DNA from 4 places in the Arthrobacter sp. NicSoilB11 genome. Region 1 is predicted to be linked to each of the others. Evidence: riboswitches for the same ligand, from Rfam matches in the RefSeq annotation. Region 1 holds a riboswitch; each other region holds the start of a gene.

Evidence for each region. A riboswitch is a leader RNA that binds a small molecule or an ion and turns the genes downstream of it on or off. The one in region 1 is predicted to bind S-adenosylmethionine.
Region 2: it holds a riboswitch for S-adenosylmethionine, as region 1 does, so the genes downstream of both, LDO14_RS12870 (aminotransferase class V-fold PLP-dependent enzyme) here and LDO14_RS07055 (bifunctional o-acetylhomoserine/o-acetylserine sulfhydrylase) in region 1, are expected to answer to the same signal.
Region 3: it holds a riboswitch for S-adenosylmethionine, as region 1 does, so the genes downstream of both, LDO14_RS02890 (cobalamin-independent methionine synthase II family protein) here and LDO14_RS07055 (bifunctional o-acetylhomoserine/o-acetylserine sulfhydrylase) in region 1, are expected to answer to the same signal.
Region 4: it holds a riboswitch for S-adenosylmethionine, as region 1 does, so the genes downstream of both, LDO14_RS18915 (DUF1737 domain-containing protein) here and LDO14_RS07055 (bifunctional o-acetylhomoserine/o-acetylserine sulfhydrylase) in region 1, are expected to answer to the same signal.

What each region holds. Positions count from the first base shown of each region.
Region 1 covers NZ_AP024657.1:1,521,272-1,524,744, forward strand. Annotated here, with positions in the region: gene LDO14_RS07045 (HNH endonuclease signature motif containing protein) at 1-963, opposite strand, end outside; gene LDO14_RS07050 (VOC family protein) at 1,153-1,791, opposite strand; SAM riboswitch class IV at 2,010-2,124, shown strand; gene LDO14_RS07055 (bifunctional o-acetylhomoserine/o-acetylserine sulfhydrylase) at 2,168-3,473, shown strand, end outside.
Region 2 covers NZ_AP024657.1:2,772,157-2,775,629, forward strand. Annotated here, with positions in the region: gene rsgA (ribosome small subunit-dependent GTPase A) at 1-203, shown strand, start outside; gene hisN (histidinol-phosphatase) at 248-1,060, shown strand; SAM riboswitch class IV at 1,213-1,326, shown strand; gene LDO14_RS12870 (aminotransferase class V-fold PLP-dependent enzyme) at 1,363-2,781, shown strand; gene LDO14_RS12875 (class I SAM-dependent methyltransferase) at 2,884-3,473, shown strand, end outside.
Region 3 covers NZ_AP024657.1:589,489-592,961, forward strand. Annotated here, with positions in the region: gene LDO14_RS02885 (uracil-DNA glycosylase) at 6-635, opposite strand; gene LDO14_RS02890 (cobalamin-independent methionine synthase II family protein) at 837-2,045, opposite strand; SAM riboswitch class I at 2,059-2,162, opposite strand; gene LDO14_RS02895 (SipW-dependent-type signal peptide-containing protein) at 2,419-3,114, shown strand; gene LDO14_RS02900 (S26 family signal peptidase) at 3,133-3,473, shown strand, end outside.
Region 4 covers NZ_AP024657.1:4,053,927-4,057,399, reverse strand. Annotated here, with positions in the region: gene LDO14_RS18925 (O-succinylhomoserine sulfhydrylase) at 33-1,241, opposite strand; gene LDO14_RS18920 (rhodanese-like domain-containing protein) at 1,242-1,652, opposite strand; gene LDO14_RS18915 (DUF1737 domain-containing protein) at 1,649-1,924, opposite strand; SAM riboswitch class IV at 1,938-2,053, opposite strand; gene opgC (OpgC domain-containing protein) at 2,279-3,473, shown strand, end outside.

The DNA.
Region 1 (3,473 bases):
GGCCCGAGGGGTGGGGACCTTGCCAACATCACCAGTGCTCCCTGTGCCGGAAACGCTGCCTGCGGCCGCCGTATCACCTGTAGCCCGTGCAGCCCCACCCGGAGCAGCCTCACCGGTGGCCGTGGTGGTTCCGGCGCCGAGGAGGAGTGATGCTGCGATGTCGGGGCGGAGTTGGGTGAGGGTGCGGGGCTCGTCAGGGCCCTGCAGGCCGCGGGCGGTGGCGGTGGTGCGGTTCCAGATGGCGCAGGCGGTGTCGCCGGGGAGGTAGAGCGAGAGCCAGGCCATGCCGTCGCGGTCGGGGGTGTATTCCATCCGCCGGTCCGCGACGCCTTTGGCGTGGCGTTTTTCGAGGGTTTCGGGGTGGTGGCGTTCCCGCCAGGCGCGGATCTTGGCGCGGAACCGGGCGGGGACGAGTTCGCCGGGGGCGGCGCCGCGGGCGGGGTTGGGGGCGTCGGGGTCGAAGAAGTGCGCCACCAAGGCAGCAGCCCCGTCAGGGGTGAGCCCCTCGGTTTCGTCGGCGACAATCCTGGCATGCTGCCACGACAGGTCACCGGCTGACAGGGCGCCCAGGAGCGGCGGCAGGGAACACACCCGGCGGGACTGTTCCACCAACCCGCCTGCGGCCGCGGAACTGACGGTCAGGACTCCGGCGATCTCCTCCACCGTTGACATCTCCGAAAACATGCGCTCATCCACGGGGGCGTCGGGGGCAAGCAGTGCCTGCTGGATTTCGACCGCTTCTGCCGCGTCCAGGGCTTTCACCGCGGCGAGCTGAGCCTCGACCCGGGAGACTGCCTCCAGCCGTTCCAGCCGGAGCTCGTACCGCCGCTGCAGCACATCCACGTCAGCGCCAACACCGGTCCCGGCGGCAAGGAAATGATCCTCACGGGTAAGAGCATCGAGGGCAGCAACAGAGGCAGAAACACCCTCCAACACCACCCCAACACCCGTGCCGATTCCCATACCCACATCATCCAGCGAGGCACCGACATTCAGACCTGGATCGCAGCGATGTAGGAAGCAGCCACTTAAATGAATTCGGCCGCCATCGGGTAGTGACGCCGTTGTCACCACCTGATGGCGGCCGAAGCTGATCCGGGTACTGGCCCGGTGAACCCCCTCCCGGACATTCCGGGAGGCTGGGGTGGAGCGTCAGATGGTGACGGCTCCGTTGGCGGTTTCAAACGTGACCGACAGGATGCCCGGAGTTCCATGCGGGGCGACCCACTCCACCGCCACGTCCTCAAGCGGCTTCTCCACCGGTTCACCCAGCCACTCGGTCACGCGGGACGCGGAGCCGGCGATGGTCAGGCAGCTCATCTTAAGGTTGCTGGGGTAGGCGTTGGACGGGTGCAGTGCCGGGTCGCCTTCCCACTTGAGCATGTACGGCACCTGGGGATCGGCGATAAGGCCAAGGATGCCAATCTGTTTCCAGACCAGCTCCCGGCCGTCCGGGAACTTGCGGTTGCCGTTCACCGCGGCGCGGCCAAGGCGTGCCTCGAACGGGGCGAGGTCGTCCACTTCGACGCACCAGCCCATCCAGCCGCCACCGGCCGCGGAACGGGCACGCACGGCCTGTCCGAACGGTGCCTTGTCCGAAGCCGGGTGGTCCAGGACCTCTACGACTTCCAGGTACTTGTGCCCGGCGAGCGGGATGATCATATTCCGGGTTCCGAACCGGGGGTGCACCCCGCCCTTCACTGCCTCAACGCCGAGGGCAGATGAAATACGTTCGGTAGTGGCCGCGAGGCCATCTTGTTCACAGGCGTAAGAGACGTGATCCATGCGCATGGCAACATCTTGGCACTTTGTGATCCGGCTCTCAGCTAAGGGTACCCTTACTGGAAAAGGGCCGGGAAAAGGGCCGGGAACATGGGCAAGAAGGACGACGGCGGCGTCCCCGGCCGGGTGCGGGGCGGCCCACCTGTGGCGGCTCGAAAGCCATGCAGGGCGACCTTGTTCGTCACAATGCTGTCCACGGCGACTACCCCGTTCCTAGACTGGGCGCAGGTCATGAGCGCCAGCGCCAAGCCCCGGCTCGCTGGCCGGCAACCCTCCACCCGCGGTGGGGTGCCCCGGGTGAGGACCTGGCTGTCCGGCAAGAGCCGGAAGCAAGCGCGGCCCGTACTGCCCCACGCATTCCGGGCCCATGTCATAGGAGACTGAGATGTCCAACGGATGGTCTTTCGAAACCCGCCAGATCCATGCCGGCCAGGAGCCCGACAGTGCCACAGGAGCCCGCGCGCTCCCCATTTACCAGACCACGTCCTTCGTGTTCCCCAGCGCCGAAAGCGCAGCCAACCGCTTTGCCCTCGCCGAACTTGCACCCATCTACACCCGGATCGGCAACCCCACCCAGGATGCCGTCGAACAGCGGATCGCCAGCCTTGAGGGAGGCCTGGCCGCATTGCTGCTGAGCTCTGGCCAGGCCGCCGAGACGTTCGCGGTGCTGAACATTGCGGAGGCGGGGGACCATATTGTGGCGAGCCCCAGCCTTTATGGCGGAACGTACAACCTGTTCGCCCACACCCTGAAGAAGTTCGGCATCTCGGTCACCTTCGTCCAGGATCCCGACAACCTGGACCAGTGGCGCGACGCCGTCCAGCCGAACACCAAGCTCTTTTTCGGTGAAGTGGTGTCCAATCCCCGCCAGGACGTCCTGGACATCGAAGGCATCTCCGAGGTGGCCCACCAGGCAGGCGTGCCACTGATCGTGGACAACACCCTGTCCACGCCCTACCTGATCCGCCCACTGGAGTGGGGTGCGGACATCGTGATCCACTCCGCCACCAAATACCTGGGCGGCCACGGCTCCGCAATTGCCGGCGTGATCGTGGACTCCGGCAAATTCGACTTCGGCAAGGACCCTGAACGGTTCCCCGGCTTCAACACCCCGGACCCCACCTACAACGGCCTGGTCTACGCCCGCGACCTAGGCGCCGACGGTGCGCTGGGTGCCAACCTCTCCTACATCCTCAAGGCCCGCGTCCAGCTGCTGCGCGACCTTGGCTCGGCGGTTTCCCCCTTCAACGCCTTCCTGATCTCCCAGGGCCTGGAGACGCTGAGCCTGCGGGTGGAACGCCACGTTGCCAACGCCACTGAAGTGGCGCGCTGGCTGGAAGGACGGGACGACGTCGAATCCGTCGCCTACGCCGGGTTGCCCTCCAGCCCCTGGTACGAGCGTGGCCGCAAGTACGGGCCCAAGGGAACGGGCGCCGTCGTGGCCTTCAACCTTGCCGGCGGAGCGGAGGCGGGCAAGCGCTTCGTCGACGCCCTGGAGCTGCACTCCCACGTGGCCAACATCGGCGACGTCCGCTCCCTGGTCATCCACCCGGCGTCGACCACCCACAGCCAGCTCTCGCCGGAGCAGCAAGCGGTGGCCGGGGTGAATCCGGGACTGGTCCGGCTCTCTGTTGGCCTGGAGCACATCGACGACATCCTGGCCGACCTGGAAGCGGGTTTCCGCGCTGCCA
Region 2 (3,473 bases), 1.3 Mb from region 1:
CGGACCTCTCCCCCGGCATCGAGAACTGCGAACGGGGCTGCAAGCACACCGCAACCGCAGTGAACTGCGGCCTCGACGACTGGGTGGCAGGCGGACACGCAGGTCCCACCGGCGCGGCCCGGCTGGCCTCGCTGCGGCGCCTGCTTGGCACGGACCCGAGGATGGAAGCACAGGAAACCAAGGAGCTCGGCAGCGTCAACTGACGCGTTCTCCCGGCAGAACCGTCCACAGACGGTAGTTTGGAACCATGATCCAACCCGCTTCGAGCTACAACGATGACCTGCGCCTGGCCCATGTCCTGGCCGACTCCGTGGATGACCAGACCATGAGCCGCTTCAAGGCCCTGGACCTCCACGTTGAGACCAAGCCGGACCTGACGCCGGTCACCGACGCGGACAAGGCCGCCGAGGAAGCCATCCGGGGCCAGCTCTCCCGTTCACGCCCCCGCGACGCCGTCCTGGGCGAGGAATTCGGCAGCACCGGCCACGGTTCCCGGCGCTGGATCATCGACCCCATTGACGGAACCAAGAACTTTGTCCGCGGCGTTCCCGTATGGGCCACGCTGATCGCCCTCGTGGATGAGGGCGAACCGGTGGTGGGCGTCGTCAGCGCCCCGGCCCTGGGCAAGCGCTGGTGGGCGGCGAAAGGCATGGGCGCGTACATGGGCAGGTCCCTTGCCGCCGCCACCCGCCTTCGCGTGTCCAACGTGTCGAAGCTTTCCGACGCCTCCCTCTCCTACTCCAGCCTGGGCGGGTGGAAGGAACGCGGAAACCTTGACGAGTTCCTCGGCCTTACCGAGGATGTCTGGCGGACCCGGGCCTACGGGGATTTCTGGTCGTATTGCATGGTGGCCGAGGGCTCTGTGGACATCGCCTGCGAACCCGAGCTGAACCTCTATGACATGGCTGCCCTGGTGCCGATCGTGGTGGAGGCCGGCGGCCGGTTCACATCCCTGGAAGGCGAGGACGGCCCGTTCGGCGGGAACGCCCTGGCCACGAACTCAATCCTGCACTCGGAGGTCCTGCACCGATTGAACCCGTACCTGGACGATCTGCTGTAACTCACGCGCTTTCCACGTTTGAACGAATAATGCGACGCCGGACACCTCCCAAGGCAGGTGCCCGGCGTCGTTTATTCGGCGGCGCGTAACAAAGCCCTTAACAATTGCCGCGGCTTCAGTCCTGGCCGCCCCATGTCCTACGCTTTTATGCAGGTCACGAGTGCCAGCGCAAAACCCCGGTTTGCTGGCCGGCAACCCTCCATTCGCGGTGGGGTGCCCCGGGTGACGACCAGGCCGGTCCGGAGCGGATGCGGCAAGCGCGGATTCCACTATGCCGGAGTCCTGTACCAAGTGAGGTCTCTGTGACAACTGCCACCGTCTCCCCCCAGCCCGTCATTGCCGAAGCTGCCGTCCCCCATGCACGCCACGCCGCAGCCGGCCGGCCGCTCGCTGCGGTCACCGGCGCCGAAATCCAGGCGCCCCTGATTTCAGGCGGCCACGTGCGGTACGCCAACCTCGATTACGGCGCCTCCGCCCCGGCACTGTCCGTAGTGTCCGCTTACCTGAATGAGATCCTCCCCTACTACGCCAGCGTCCACCGCGGGGCAGGATACGCATCCCAGATCAGCACCTCCGTGTACGAGAACGCGCGCAGCATCGTCAGGGATTTCGTGGGCGGCCGCCCGGATGATTCGGTCATCTTCACCCGCAACACGACGGATTCGCTGAATCTGCTGGCCGGCTGCCTTCCCGTGACCGATGGCCGCCACGACGGCGAAGTGCTGTACCTGGACATCGAACACCACGCCAATCTCCTGCCGTGGCAGGGCGTCCCGCACCGCAGCATCGTCGCCGCCGACACCATCACCGGCACCCTTGAGGCCGTACGTGCCGAGCTTGGACAGGGCGGTGTCAGCCTGGTCGCGGTCACCGGGGCCTCCAACGTGACCGGCGAAATCCTCCCCATCCGGGCGCTGGCCGCGCTGGCCCACGAACATGGCGCACGGATCGTGGTGGATGCGGCCCAGCTCGCGCCGCACCGCCGCATAGACATCAGCGCGGATGACGTCGACTACCTCGCCTTCTCCGGCCACAAGCTGTACGCGCCCTTCGGCGCCGGCGTCCTGGTGGGGCGCCCGGACTGGCTGGACGCCGGCGTCCCGCACCTCGCCGGGGGCGGCGCCGTCAAGGAAGCCAGGCTCGACGGCGTCAGCTGGGCCACCGGCCCGGCCCGCCATGAGGGGGGCTCGCCGAACGTCCTGGGGGCCGCCACGCTGGCCCGCGCCAGCCAGGTCATTGCCGGCCTGGACCAGGAACGCTGGCACGCCCACGAGTCCGCCATCCGCTCCTTCCTGGTGGAGGGACTCCAGCGGATCGACGGCGTCACGGTTCACCAGATCTTCAAGGACACCAACCCCGAAACGGACACCATCGGGGTGGTCAACTTCTCCGTCGAGGGTTACGACGCAGGACTGGTGGCTGCGTACCTTTCGGCAGAGCATGGCGTGGGCCTGCGTGACGGGCGCTTCTGCGCCCACCCCCTGCTGAAGCGCCTGGGCCTGCCGTCCGGTTCCCTCCGCGCCAGCTTCGGCGTCGGTTCGCGCCTGGAAGATGCCGAGCGCCTGCTGGCCGGCATCCAGGCGCTCCGGAGCAACGGGCTGGGCTGGGACTACGTGGTGGACGCAGGCCGCTGGGTCCCTGCCAACGACACCCGCACCTACCCGCACTGGGCGCCCAACACCCCTGGAACAGCCGGCGCAGCGCCCTGCATCGACGACTGACGCCGGAGACCGGCCACTCCTGTTTCAGCCGGCTGACCGTGTGCCAGGGGAATGCGGTAAATTCGAAAGGTACCGCAGGACGTCAGCTGAAGGAGGCCACGCGTGGTTCGGGGTGGCCCCAAGCTTGATCACGGGCGGCGCAGGGAACTGGGCCAGAGCTTCCAGGACGGCGGCAGGCACTACCAGCGCGTCCGGCCCGGCTACCCTGAGGAGTCAGCCCGGTGGCTGGTGCCCGCCGACGCCCATGAAGCCCTCGACGTGGGTGCCGGTACCGGAAAATTCACCGCGCTGCTGCTGGACATGGGGCTGGACGTCACGGCCGTGGACCCCTCGGCGGACATGCTCGCCCAGCTTACGGAACACTACCCGGCTGCCACGGCGATGCCGGGGACTGCCGAGGCCACAGGCCTGCCCGACGCCAGCTTCGACGTCGTCACCGTAGCCCAGGCGTGGCACTGGTGCGACGCCCTGGCGGCAAGCACCGAACTGGCCCGCGTGCTGCGCCCGCACGGAACCCTCGGCCTGGTGTGGAACCAGCTGGACACCTCAGTGCCCTGGGTGCACCGGCTCTCCCGGATCATGCACGCAGGCGACGTCTACCGGCCGGGGCACAAGCCCGTCATCGGCCCGGAGTTCCAGGGGCTCGAAGGGCATGTCACCCACTGGCAGGACACAGTGGACACCACGGACCT
Region 3 (3,473 bases), 930 kb from region 1:
AGGTCTTAAGGTTTGGCAATACCCGTGCGGGCCATGGCGTCTGCATAGGCAGTGCGCATGTCCTCCAGGTACTCCTCCTGGCGGGCCGGGGAACCGGCGAAGGCGCGGCCGCTCAGCGAGCGGACCTTGTAGGTCTTCAGGCCGCGGCGCCAGAGGAGGGGCACCTCGGTCTTCAACAGCAGGTTGGCCAGGCGGTTGGCTTCGGTGCCATGCGCCACGATCACCGAGGCGCGGGGGACCAGGGCCAGGAACTTCAGCAGGGGCTTCAGGCCTGACTGGATCTGGTCCGGAGTGAACTTGCCGTTGGCTTCGCCCGGGACGTGCCAAGGGTGGACGTTCCACGGCATGACGAACTCCGGGCGCAGGCCAAGCTTCCACTGGATCCCCAGCATGCGGGTAACAGCGTCCTGGTCGCCGGGGGTGATGAACCCGGACGGATCCACCTCGCCGATGTTGGAGAACAGGCTGATGATGCGGCATTCCTCCACGTCGTGCATGGGGTCCACGTAGGGCACCACGGTTCCGGGCTTGGCCTCCTGCAGGGAATCACACAGTTCGTTGACGGCGGCAACGCTGGGTTCGTAGCGGCGGCTCATGAGCTGTTCGTGGAATGTTTCGGGTGCCAGGGCTGTCATGAAGTGCTGGATCTCCTGCGGGGATTGGCGTTGCTGCCGCCACGGACATGGGCGCACGGCGGCACGGCACATCAGTGGCGGTTGATTGGGGTGGACCAACTCCTGGTCGGCCTACTCCAGTTTAGCAAGCCCAGGCAAGCGAAACGCCGGCCGCCCCTTCCGGTGATGGAAGGCACAGCCGGCGCGTCGGTGCGGGAGCGGCTAGAAGAGGCGCTTCGAGGCGCGGCGGGCACCCTCACCCAGTGCCTCCAGCTTGGCGAAGGCGATCTGCGGGTGCACCCTGCCGCCCAGGCCACAGTCGGTGGAGGCAATGACGTTCCCGCGGCCCACGAGGTCCGCAAAGCGGACGATCCGGTCCGCCACCAGGTCCGGGTGCTCCACCACATTGGTGGCATGCGAAACAACGCCCGGGATGATCACCTTGCCCTCGGGGAGCTTTGTGTCCTCCCACACCCGCCATTCGTGTTCGTGGCGGACGTTTGCCGCTTCAAAGGAATAGGCGCCGGCGTTGACCTGAAGCACAGAGCCGATGATGTCGGCGAACGGGATGTCCGTGGTGTGTGGGCCGTGCCAGGATCCCCAGCACACGTGCAGCCGGATCTGTTCCTGCGGCAGGCCGCGCAGCGCCCAGTTGGTCGCTTCGACGCGCAGCTGGATGAACTTCAGGTAATCGTCCAGGGACGGCTCGGGATTGATCTGGTCCCAGCTTTCGGCCAGGGACGGATCATCGAGCTGCACCGTAAGGCCGGCCTCGATGATGGCCTTGTATTCCTCCCGCATGGCATCAGCGCAGGCGTAGACGAGTTCCTCGTCGCTCTTGTAGTACTCGTTGGCTACCCGCGCGCATGAGCCAGGGGAGAGGGAGGCCACGAAGCCATCCGTGAGGCCTGCGGCGGCGAGCCCGGTCCTCAGGTTCCGGATGTCCGAGGCCACCAGGTCCTGGCCCGTGTACGTCAGCGGTCCGGCGATCTTGGGCTGGGCAACGCTCCTGCGGTGGGTGAGGATGCCGGATGCGGGATCGCTGTAGGCCTCGTTGAAGGCCTGCCGGTCGCGCCGGTCCGGGAACGAGGTCAGGACAACGTTGCCGGGGGACGAGCGGCGGACGCCGGACTCGGCCCAGCGGTCCACGGTGGTTGGCTCAAGGCCCCCGAGCCGGGCGAAGGAGTAATTCCACCACGCCCCGTAATCCACCGAGCTGGACATGGTGTGCCCGTACTCGCCGTCGTTGGGGATGTCGATGCCAAGGTCCTTCTGGCGCTGCACCACGTCCACTACGGAGGCTTCGAGGAGTTCCAGGAATTCCGGCGTGATGCCGTCGGCTTCCTTGGCGGCGTTGGCCGCAATGAGTTCAGGGGTGCGGGGCAATGAACCGGCGTGGGTCACGCGGATATGGTCGGTGTTCTGGGACATGCTGGAATCTTCCTTTCCATCGGTCCTGGCAGTAGCACCTTCGGCCGGCAGGAGTCTGCCGGGACGTGGTTGCTGCGGCGTCATTGAGCCAGGTCTCTCGGCCGCTCCGGATGGTTCACTCCCACCTAAAGCGACAGCGTGGCGGCGGGGCAACTCGGTTTCATAATGTGGCGCGGCAGCGTCCGTCGGAGCGCGTCCGCACGATTCCGCCGGAGAAAGCGACAGTTGATAACATTTAATACACCGACTTGACTTTAATTAGTAAGTAATGATGATGTAGAAACATCGGTCTTTTGGGGGAAATATCGATAATCCCCCATACCAGTGTCCCGGTTCCTACCGTTCGGGGTTTAATTCTAATTTGGGGGAAATCATGGTTGAATCAACCAGCGCTAAGCCGCGCTCGCAAAAGGCTAATAAAGTCCGCGCTATTCTTGCCGGCGGCCTTGTCTTGGGGATCGGCGCAGCCTTCACTCTCGCTGCGTGGACGGACAACGAGTGGGTCTTCGGCCAGAGCGGGAACGGCGGCGGCCCGGGTACCAAGGTCTACCACATGCAGCAGAACACGTGGTCCGGTACTTCAAGCGAGGCGGTTTGGGCTGACGAGCCGACTGCTCCCGGTGGAGCCCTGACATTCAGCGTCAATGCTGACGATCTCGTGCCGGGGTCGACGGTCTACGCCCCGATGCAGTTGCGGGCTTCCGACAAGTCCCAATCATTGGTGGCCACGCTGACGGGGGCTGCCCGGCTCGACGGAACTGATTCAGCCACCAACTCTGCAGCGCTGTACGGTGCTCTTCGGTACCAGCTGAAGAAGGAGGTGGACAAGGACCTTTGCAACGCCACCAACTTCTCCTCCAATGGAACTGATCTTGTTCCTGTTGGCTCGACCCTGAACACCCGTTCGGACACTCCGATCAACCTTCCGGCCGGAGCTACGGACGCAGCTGCGGGCACACCTGTGAGTCTTTGCTTCGCAATGACGCTCCCTTCGAATGCAAGCGTTGATCTTCAGGGATTGCGGACCACCCCCTTGTGGACCTTCAGCAGCACCGTAGGCCAGTCGTAGCCGCCACCCGTGCTTCGGATGTCCGCCAGGCGTGAGTCCGGGTTCCGGGCGGCGGCCGTGCCGTCCGGAACCCGGCTCCCGCCGGGGGTGGGAAGCGTGGCCCGGGGGTTCAGGGAGGTATTGCTTTCCGTCGTTGCCCTGCTGGGACTGGCATGCATCCTCTCCCTGGTCCTCGGCCTTTTCTTCAAAGCGTCCTTCGTCGTTTTCCGTACGGGATCGATGGAGCCGCTCTATCCAGTCGGTGCGCTGTCCCTGACCGTGCAGGTCACCGCCAAGGATCTCGTCCCGGGCGACGTCGTGTCGGTCCGCCGGGATGCGGCGACCGCCCTGGTGACCCACCGCGTGGTGGCAGTTGACCC
Region 4 (3,473 bases), 1.9 Mb from region 1:
CGGACCCAGAGGAGCTAGGGCTTCCCGCGCGGCTAGATCTGCTTGAGTGCCTGTTCCAGGTCGCGGAGGAGGTCCTCCGGGTCCTCGAGCCCTACCGAGAGCCGTACCACGCCGTCACTGAGCCCAATGGCGGCGCGCCCTTCCGGCCCCATGGCGCGGTGCGTGGTGGTGGCGGGGTGCGTGATCAGGGACTTCGAATCACCAAGGTTGTTGGAGATGTCGATGATGCGCAGCCCGTCCAGCAGTGCGAAGGCCGCTTCCTTGCCGGAGCGCCCGCCGGAGGGAGCCAGCTCAAGCGTGAGGACCGTACCGCCGGCGCTCATCTGCCGTGCCGCCAGGTCGTACTGCGGGTGGGACTTGAGCAACGGGTACTTCACCCAGCTCACGGCGGGCTGTTCTTCCAGCCACTCTGCGAGCCGGAGCGCCGTGGCGGAGGAATGGTTCACGCGCAGGCTCATGGTCTCCAGGCCCTTGGTCAGGACCCAGGCGTTGAACGCCGAGAGTGCAGGCCCGGTGTGGCGCATGAGCTGTTTTACGGGACCGTCGATGAACTCCTTGGTGCCCAGGATGGCGCCGCCCATGACCCTGCCCTGGCCGTCGATGTGCTTGGTGCCGGAGTAGACGATGACGTCGGCGCCCAGGTCACCGCAGCGCTGCAGCAGGGGAGTGGCGAAGACGTTGTCCGCCACCACCTTGGCGCCGGCGGCATGCGCAAGTTCGCTGACCGCGGCGATGTCCACGATCTCCTGCATCGGGTTGGACGGGGATTCGAAGAAGACGGCGGTGGTGGGCTTGGAGAGGGCCTCGCGCCACTGGTCCAGGTCCGGCCCGTCCACGAAGACGGTCTCCACGCCCCACCGGGGAAGGATCTCGTTCAAAATCACGAAGCACGAACCGAACAGCGACCGGGCGGCCACCACCCGGTCGCCGGCAGCCAGCAGGGCACCAAGCGCGGTGAACACCGCGGACATGCCCGACGCCGTCGCGAAGCAGGCTTCGGTGCCTTCCAGCAGCCGGAGCCGCTCCTGGAAGGTGGCCACGGACGGGTTTCCGTAGCGGGAGTAGACAAAGCGTTCGTCCTCGCCGGTGAAGGCGCGTTCAGCTGCTGCCGCGGATTCGTAGACGAAGCCGGAGTTCAGGAAGATGGCCTCGGACGTTTCCTGGAAGTTGGTGCGGTCCAGCCCGCCACGGACAGCCTGGGTGTCGGGGTTCCAGCCGGGGGCGTCTTGGTTGAAGGTCACTTAGTTCTTTCCGAGGTTGGTGGGAAGGCCGCGGTTTTTCCAGCCGTTGACGGTGCGTTCGCCATAGCGGTCCGGCTCGCCTTCAAAGCCCTCCAGCACGTTGTAGGAGGTGAAGCCGGCCCGGGTGGCCGCGATGGCTGCCGCGATGGACCGCTGGCCGGAGCGGCACAGGAACACCAGTTCGGTTGAACGGTCCTCGGGCGCCTGCTGGCTGAGGTCGTTGATGAAGTCGGGGTTGGGGATGCCGCCGGGGAAGGTCCACTGGATGAAGAGGGGGTCGTTGTCCGTGGCCTTGGTGTCCGGAATGCCGATGTGGGCCCATTCGCCCTCGGTGCGGACGTCCACCAGGATGGCGCCCTGTTCCAGCTTCTCCCATGCTTCCTGGGGCGTGAGGTCTCCCGCGTAGCTCATGCGTGGCCCTCGCCGTCGAACTCGCCTTCAAATTCGGCGTCCAGTTCATCCACTGCGGTGGCAACCGCGGCATCGGCCGAGGCGATTGCCGCCGGAAGGACCACTGCCTGCGCCACGATCACGCTGGTGCCGTTGAAGGTGGCTGCCGGGCTGCCGTGCAGCACATAGCCGTCGGCCAGGGCCGTGGAGATCCGCTCGCAGAATGAACGGTCATCCGGGCCGGTGATCAGGCGGTAGGACAATTTTTCGTCAGGGGCAGGTGCGTCAGACACGACGGATCTCCTTCTTTCACGCTTGCAGCTCGAATCGGTCGATATGCCGAGTATTCACCTGAGGCACCCCGCCGCGAAAGGGAGGGTTGCCGACCGGCCAGTCAGGGCTTCACACCGGTACTCATTACTCCCCAAAAACGTAACATCTGCCGCGCCAAGCCGCACCGCCGCCGTCGTCATGTTCCGTAATTGAGCAGCGCTGAAGGGAGGCGCGGGGTTGAAGGAAAGCGCGACGGCGGACATCGCCGCAGGTGGGCGGCCGGCCACGTGCCGCCCGGGGCCGCAGGGCCGATAAAGTTCTTACCGGGGCGCCGCCCCGTCGTCACAGCAATGAGCACCGGGGGTCCTGTCAGCATGCGGGCAAACACATCGCGCCACCAGGCCGCCATCCGGGGGACCCGCCGGCCGTCCATCGGGGCGTTCCTGGCCGCGGCCCTCGTCAGCCTCCTGGCCCTGCTGGCGGCTGCGCCGGCGCATGCGGCGGACGTTGCGCCGGAAAAGGGAAAGCCCTGGCTGGGCGCGGTGCTCGAGTGGGGCGAGGACACCGCCGCAGGTTTCAGCGGCCGGCTTGGTGCCAGTCCGGCCGTCTTCGGCCACGACATCACCATCCCCTACCGCGATGCGGAACGGAACGACCTTGACGGCTTCCTTCAGCAGGCCGCGTCCCTAGGCGCCCACGCCCTGCTCACGGTGAAGCCGTCAGTGCCCCTGGACCAGCTCGGCACCGCGGAAGCGGAAGCATTCGCAGCGCAGGTGCGCGACCTTACGTCCGGGTTCAAGGGGCAGCTGCTGATCCGGTTCGCCCCGGACATGAATGCAAGCTGGGTGGCCTGGGGCCAGCAGCCCGCCGCGTACCGGCAGGCCTTCAGGGCTGTGGCGGCAGCGTTCAAGAAGTACGACGGCGGCCGGGCCACCTTGGTGTGGGCGCCTTACCTGGGCAAGGACTACCCCTTTGACCGCAACCGGGATGCCCCGCAGCCCGGAACCGAAGGCTTTTCCCTCCTGGACACGAACGGCGACGGGGCCTGGAACTCAAGCGACAGCGCCTACGCCCCTTACTACCCGGGCGACGACGCAGTGGACTGGGCGGGGCTGGCCGCCTATCACGACGACACGGCCGGCGGCCCCGCCGTCAACTCCCAGCCGAGGGCCGGCGAGCTCCAGGACATGCTGACGGCCTCCGGCGGCGAAAACTTCTACGGCACCTATTCCGAGGGGCGCAACAAGCCGTTCCTCCTCCAGACCTCTGCTTTCTACAGCCCCGCGTCCGGCGGCGCGCAGGAGGCGGACATCAAGGCGGGCTGGTGGGACCAGGTGGTGGGAACTGCCACTTCCCCAGCTTTTGCCGGGACGGCCGCCGTTGTCTGGGACGAGCGCACCAGCACCAGGGATACCGGCGTGGCGAGCATCAGCTGGCTGCTCACGGGACAGGCGGGCATCGCCAAAGCGGCCCTGGACAGGCTGAAGGCATCGCCAATGGTCACCGGGCCGGTCACCGACGTGGCATCCGGGAGCACCTACGTCCGGGCCAACACGCTCTCCGGGGCTG